DNA from 3 places in the Pantoea sp. SGAir0180 genome. Region 2 is predicted to be linked to each of the others. Evidence: predicted binding sites of a transcription regulator. Region 2 holds the regulator's gene; each other region holds the start of a gene.
The links. Region 2 encodes CRP, which controls carbon source genes, mostly activating them, when cyclic AMP is high. Its sites were predicted from a motif close to ATGTGANNNNNNTCACAT; they were not measured.
Positions count from the first base shown of each region.

Region 1: the regulator CRP is predicted to act here: its motif matches at 1,257-1,274, upstream of udp (uridine phosphorylase).
Region 3: the regulator CRP is predicted to act here: its motif matches at 1,240-1,257, upstream of yrbN (protein YrbN).

Region 1 is NZ_CP028071.1:3,597,696-3,599,967, forward strand. Features, by position in the region: gene rmuC (DNA recombination protein RmuC) at 1-239, opposite strand, end outside; gene udp (uridine phosphorylase) at 384-1,145, opposite strand; gene C1N58_RS16885 (dienelactone hydrolase family protein) at 1,448-2,272, shown strand, end outside.
Region 2 is NZ_CP028071.1:4,124,535-4,126,806, forward strand. Features, by position in the region: gene C1N58_RS19270 (YccS/YhfK family putative transporter) at 1-1,123, opposite strand, end outside; gene crp (cAMP-activated global transcriptional regulator CRP) at 1,182-1,814, opposite strand; gene C1N58_RS19280 (OsmC family protein) at 2,117-2,272, shown strand, end outside.
Region 3 is NZ_CP028071.1:3,290,216-3,292,487, forward strand. Features, by position in the region: gene C1N58_RS15495 (DEAD/DEAH family ATP-dependent RNA helicase) at 1-1,160, opposite strand, end outside; gene yrbN (protein YrbN) at 1,153-1,233, opposite strand; gene nlpI (lipoprotein NlpI) at 1,337-2,221, opposite strand.

The sequences.
Region 1 (2,272 bases), 530 kb from region 2:
AGGCGCTCATTGGCTCCGCTTAATGATCCATGAAGCTGTCTCAACTCCTGTTCGCGCTGTTGCAGCTGCTGCTGGAGCTGCTCGATGTGCTGTTGCTGACGTTGTTGTGCTTCGTTAAGCAGACGGCGCTCTGTGGTAAAGCTGGCTAACTGATGACTGACACGCATTTGCGCCAGTATCCAGCCAACACCCAGGCCGGCGAGCCCAAGGCAGATGCTGATAATGATGTGCTGATCCATATTCTCCCCGCTGGTCAGGCTATTGAGGAAAAAGGTAAATTCGCACTGTATGAATGTCCAGATATATTTACTGAGGGGGAAAGACGAGACGTAAAGACAAGGCCATGACAGGCCGGACAGCCGGCCTGTCTGTCAAACGAAGGGCTAGAGTAAGCGACGCGCCGCTTCAACTACTATTTTGACGGCATCGCTTTCGGTCTGCTTCATCGTCACTGCATCGGGAATCTCTTTTTGCGTGCGGTTAACAATCACGCCCGCCACCATGCCTGCGCGCAGGCCCTGACTGGCGCACATGGTTAACAGCGTCGCCGATTCCATCTCATAGTTCAGGACGCCCATCTGCTGCCACTCCTGCATAGAGCCCTGAAAACGGTTCACGACGCGGCCCGAGAAGGTGTCGTAGCGCTCCTGGCCGGGGTAGAAAGTATCAGATGAGGCGGTAATCCCGATATGAGTTTTGGCACCGCAGGCTTCTGCCGCAGCCACTAAGGCCGTTGTGCAGGTGAAATCGGCGACGGCCGGAAATTCCATTGGTGCGAAGTGCAGGCTGGCACCGTCCAGGCGTACAGACGCCGTCGTAACCAGAACGTCGCCGACATTGATATGCGGCTGGATGGCGCCCGTTGTCCCTACACGCAGGAAAGTGCGCACGCCAAGCTGAGCAAGCTCCTCGACGGCAATGGAGGTGGAAGGTCCGCCAATCCCGGTAGAACAGACCACGACGGGTTTACCGTCAAGCTTAGCCAGCCAGCTGGTGAACTCACGATGGGAAGCCAGGTGCCGGGGATCGTCCATCAGTCCGGCAATTTTTTTTACACGTTCCGGATCGCCAGGAACAATGGCCAGTGTCGCCCCCTGCAGGTCGGCTTTCGTCAGGCCAAGATGGAAAACGTCAGACTGTGTCATATCAGACTCCGGGTTAAGGAAAAACAGTACGCCACTTTACGTTACCCGACGGGTTAAATGTGTGACTGGTTTCACTCAAGAAAATGAAAGTTACATTTTCGGTGAAATTTTTAGTGATTAATATCACACGTTTATCTCAGACCTTCCGTAATGCTACATATGGTGATGTGGAAGGCAGCATGAGAATGTTAAAGAGAAGTGTATTTTAAAGGTTATAAGCTCTGTTACGCATTGCCCGGAACCAGTAATAAATGCCCAGGCTATAGTTACGTGATTGCGCATACGCTTGCACGGAGATAACGATGAAAACCGACGATAATATGACACAAAAATCAGCCGCAGGCGCGTTTGCTCCGGCAGTTCAGCCCACGGCTTCGACCACCATTATTACCGACAGCCCGGCCATCCACGCCGGTGAGACGTCTATTCCGAGTCAGGGTGAAAATCTTCCGGCTTTTTACGCGAAACCGCAGTCAGCAGACGGGCCGTTGCCTGTTGTGCTGGTCGTGCAGGAAATTTTCGGCGTTCATGAACACATTCGCGACATTTGTCGTCGTCTGGCGCTGGAAGGCTATCTGGCTGTCGCGCCAGAGCTTTACTTCCGCGAAGGCGACCCCAACGACTACAACGATATTCCTACGCTGTTTAAAGAACTGGTCAGCAAGGTGCCTGACAGCCAGGTACTGGCGGATCTCGATCATGCCGCTAACTGGGCGGCCCGCAACGGTGGCGATATCCGGCGGATGGGAATTACCGGTTTCTGTTGGGGCGGACGCATCAGTTGGCTCTATGCGGCACACAACCCGCAACTTCGCGCTGCCGTGGCCTGGTATGGTCGCCTGGTAGGGGAAAAAACCATGAAGCAGCAAAAACATCCTATCGATATTGCTGTGGATCTGAACGCGCCTGTGCTGGGTTTGTATGGTGGTCAGGATGACGGCATTCCGCTGGAAAGCGTGGAGCAGATGCGCCAGGCCTTACATGCTGCAAACGCAAAGGCAGAGATCATTGTGTATCCCGATGCCGGGCATGCTTTTAACGCCGACTATCGTCCGAGCTACCATGCCGAATCGGCAAAAGACGGCTGGGCACGTATGTTAGCCTGGTTTAAGCAGTACGGTGTCGCA
Region 2 (2,272 bases):
TCAGCATCACAGAAAAACGTCCGGCCGTGCGCAGGGCAGAAGAGCGCAGCGAGAGATAGCTTCTGAGTGCGGGCAGAAGCGGTAAACGGCGCTGGCGATCCGCCATCAAATCACGCTGATAAAGGGGCTTTTGTGTACGCAGTACCCGTGCGATGCGGCTGAAGTGATAAAGGCAAAAATTTCCTACCGGATTGTCCGGGTGCTGACGGGCGATTTTTTCCAGTGCCCCCAGCTGCTTGTCCATATCAAAGCGACTGGACAGTTGGTGGTACAGGATGTTGTCTGCCAGCTCACGTAAACGGGCGGAAATGGTTTTCGCATTCCAGCGAATCACGGCCTCAGCATGGCTTTGTTCTACCAGTTTTTGCACTTCTTCTGGCTGATGCAGGCTGACAGAAATGTGTTCCTGTAAATCCAGTGCGACCTGAAAAGCGCGGGTCAGTCGCTTATGACTGTGATCGCGGCTGGCGGACAGCATATGCATCTGCTGATAACAGGTGTTGATGAGGTCGATTGCTTTTTGTTGCCGCGCCAGCAACGGTGGTAGCGCCTTCTCCGGATCGGTAAGTTGCGTCAACAAGGTGTACTTGGCGTCACAATAGTTCGCCAGTTCGCGGTAAATCAGACTCAGGCTTTCACGCATTGGCTGCTCTTTCCACAGCCAAAACCAGAACCAGTTAAACAGGCCATACCACAGCGTACCGCCGATGTAGAGCAGGGGCGGTACGTAAATGGGCATGCGGCCAATCAGGCTGGTGGTAAATATCGCTGCGATCAGTGTGGCAGGGAGTAACCGTGCGTGCAGTGGGCTGATTTCACCTGTCACGCCCAGCAGCAAAGGCAGAGCGAAAAGAATAAGCGGTAAGGGCACGTCTTTAAACAGAAGCCACTGCATCAGTAAGCTACCCAGGGCAAACAGGCTGCCGCCGACAATCAGGCGTTTAAAGAAGCGTTTGTGGGGTGTATCCAGACCGGCAATATTGCAGCAGGCAGGCACCAATGAGAACAGCAATCCTTTTTGCAGATCGCCAAACAGCCAGCCGAGCGCGACGGGGAGACACAACACCAGTGTCTGGCGCAGGGCATAGTTAACTTCAGGGTGATAAATTATTCTTCGCCACATCGGCTCAACGCAAATAATTCACGGCATAACGTTGCCATTATGCCGTGAAGAATAAAGCTTAGCGCGTGCCGTAAACAACAATTGTTTTGCCGTGTGCGGAGATCAGATTCTGGTCTTCCAGCATCTTCAAAATACGTCCCACGGTTTCACGTGAACATCCCACGATTTGGCCAATTTCCTGACGCGTAATTTTAATTTGCATGCCGTCAGGATGCGTCATGGCATCCGGCTGTTTCGCCAGGTTGAGCAACGTCTGCGCAATGCGACCGGTGACATCAAGGAACGCGAGGTTGCCCACTTTTTCCGATGTGACCTGCAGACGGCGCGCCATTTGCGAGGAGAGGCGCATGAGGATGTCCGGATTCACCTGAATCAGCTGACGGAATTTTTTGTAGGAAATCTCTGCCACTTCGCACGCGGTTTTCGCACGTACCCAGGCGCTGCGCTCCTGACCTTCTTCGAACAGGCCAAGCTCACCAATAAAGTCGCCCTGATTCAGATAGGACAGAATCATCTCCTTGCCTTCTTCATCCTTAATCAGTACCGCAACGGAACCTTTAACGATGTAGTAAAGCGTTTCCGCCTTTTCACCTTGATGAATGAGCGTACTTTTGGATGGATACTTGTGAATATGGCAATGGGACAGGAACCATTCAAGTGTAGGGTCTGTTTGCGGTTTGCCGAGAACCATTCGCTATTATCCTCTGTTGTAATCGTGCCCAAAATACAGGGCTCTGTTTCCCTGCCAGGCGATGTAAGCGTTAAGCGTCTTTCCATTCAGGAAATTATTCGGGCTGCATTCGGCGCAGTGCGCATCATTCTTCCCGGCTTCGTCTTCGGATGACGAAAAATATTTTCAGCTCTGTTTGTAGCACAGCTTACGTCGACTGTCTTGTGTTGTCTCGCTTCAGCAAGATGGCGTTTTCTCTGGATTGCTGTTTCCCAGGCAAAAGCGTACGCTGAGCCAAAACAGGGTATTCTGAGGTCAAAATTATGCAGGCACGCGTCAAATGGGTTGAAGGGTTAACATTCCTGGGGGAATCATCGTCCGGCCATCAGGTACTGATGGATGGCAATTCTGGCGATAAAGCGCCGAGCCCTATGGAGATGGTGCTGATGGCGGCAGGGGGATGCAGCGCCATTGACGTT
Region 3 (2,272 bases), 830 kb from region 2:
GCAAACTTAGCCAGACGACGCTGACCCAGCAGCTCTGCGTTTGGCAGCTCAACTTCCGGAATAGTCAGCTTCATGGTGCGTTCGATGTTGCGCAGCAGACGACGCTCGCGGTTCTCAACGAACAGCAGTGCGCGCCCCGCACGACCCGCACGACCCGTACGGCCAATACGGTGAACGTAAGATTCGGCGTCCATCGGGATATCGTAGTTAACAACCAGGCTGATACGCTCAACGTCCAGGCCACGAGCCGCAACGTCAGTCGCGATCAGGATGTCCAGACGACCATCTTTCAAACGCTCCAGCGTCTGCTCACGCAGGGCCTGGTTCATATCACCGTTCAGGGCCGCGCTGTTGTAACCGCTACGCTCCAGCGCTTCTGCGACTTCCAGAGTGGCATTTTTGGTACGAACGAAGATGATCGCCGCATCAAAATCTTCTGCTTCCAGGAAGCGAACCAGTGCATCGGTTTTACGGCCGTAAGCCGTCCAGTAGCTCTGGCTGATGTCAGGACGCGTTGTCAGGCTCGACTGAATACGCACTTCCTGCGGATCTTTCATGAAACGCTTGGTGATGCGACGAATCGCTTCTGGCATGGTGGCAGAGAACAGCGCGGTCTGATGACCTTCCGGGATCTGCGCCATGATGGTTTCAACGTCTTCGATGAAGCCCATACGTAACATTTCATCTGCTTCGTCCAGCACCAGACCACGCAGATTAGACAGATCTAACGTGCCACGCTTCAGGTGATCCAGCAGACGACCTGGGGTGCCCACAACAACCTGGGGTCCCTGGCGCAGAGCACGCAGCTGCACGTCATAACGCTGGCCGCCGTAAAGGGCAACTACGTTCAGACCGCGCATGTGCTTAGAGAATTCGGTCATCGCTTCAGCAACCTGAACCGCCAGTTCGCGGGTCGGAGCCAGCACCAAAATTTGCGGTGCTTTAATAGTCGGATCAATGTTGTTTAACAGCGGCAGAGAGAACGCTGCCGTTTTACCACTCCCGGTCTGCGCCATGCCTAACACGTCACGGCCCGCCAACAGGTGAGGAATACACTCAGCCTGGATTGGGGATGGCTTTACGTAGCCCATGCCGTTCAGTGATTCAAGGATGTCGGCGTTCAGGCCAAGGTCTGCAAAAGTGGTTTGAATATCAGTCATGTAGTACACGTGCCTCGTTGATTGCGGCGGCCAGTCTACATAACTCGTCGTGAAAACTTTCAGTCATTTTCATCAAAAAGTGTGAACCGGCTCAAATTAGAAGTTTTGACGAACAGAAAAGCCCTCATCCCTGAAGATGATGACTTGACAGGTTTACAGGCAAAAAAGTTCGTCAGCTATTGCTGGTCAGATTCTGATAAATCGTCTTGTGCCTGGCCGAGTAGCGCCAGTTCCAACAATGCGTATCGGTGTTCAACAAAGTTATTCACGTTGTTGGCGACCGCCAGTTTGAACAACGCTTCTGCGTTGTCCTTCTCCCCCAGACTTAGGTAATACTTACCTAAATAGAAGTTGGTTTCACTGAGATGTTCAGCGAGCGAGGTGTTATCCGTTGCGTCCGCCTTGAGACGTTCCATCAGTGTTGCTTCGCTGATGTCGCCCAGGTAGAACTCGACAATATTCCATCCCCATTGGTCCTTAACCGCTTTATCGTAACGCTGTTTAAGCGCCACTTTTGCTTTGGCTGCGTCCATCTTGCTTTCAACAAGATAGAGCCACAAGCTACGGAAAGGATCGTTAGGATCGTCTTGATAAAACGCCAGCAGATCATCTTGCGCTAACTTGTATCGACCACCGTAATAGAGGGCGATACCACGATTTAAATGCGCATAGTTGTAAGTTGGATCAAGCTCAAGTACAGAATCAAACGCTTCATAGGCGGCATCATAGTTGCCCGCCTGCGTTAAGTATATACCAAGATAGTTAAACACTTCTGGCATATCAGGTCTTATAGACAGCGCTTGCGAAAAATCGTTCCGCGCTAATGCCCTCAGACCCAGACTATCATACAACACTCCGCGCTCATATAACAGCTGTGCGCGTTCATCATCGGTAAGGGCTCGACTGGCAAGAATTTGTTCCATGCGAGCCAGAATCACTTCCTGCTGCAGTGTGGGCTGTAAAGGTACTGCAAGAACTTCGTTCTTACGCCAATTGGAGTTGCTGCATCCTGCCAGCGTCAAAGCTGTCGCAACAAAACACCAGCGCAAAAAAGGCTTCATTTCCCACTCCCGAATACAAACATTGGGACAACCGTCCTGTTATCCGCCTGC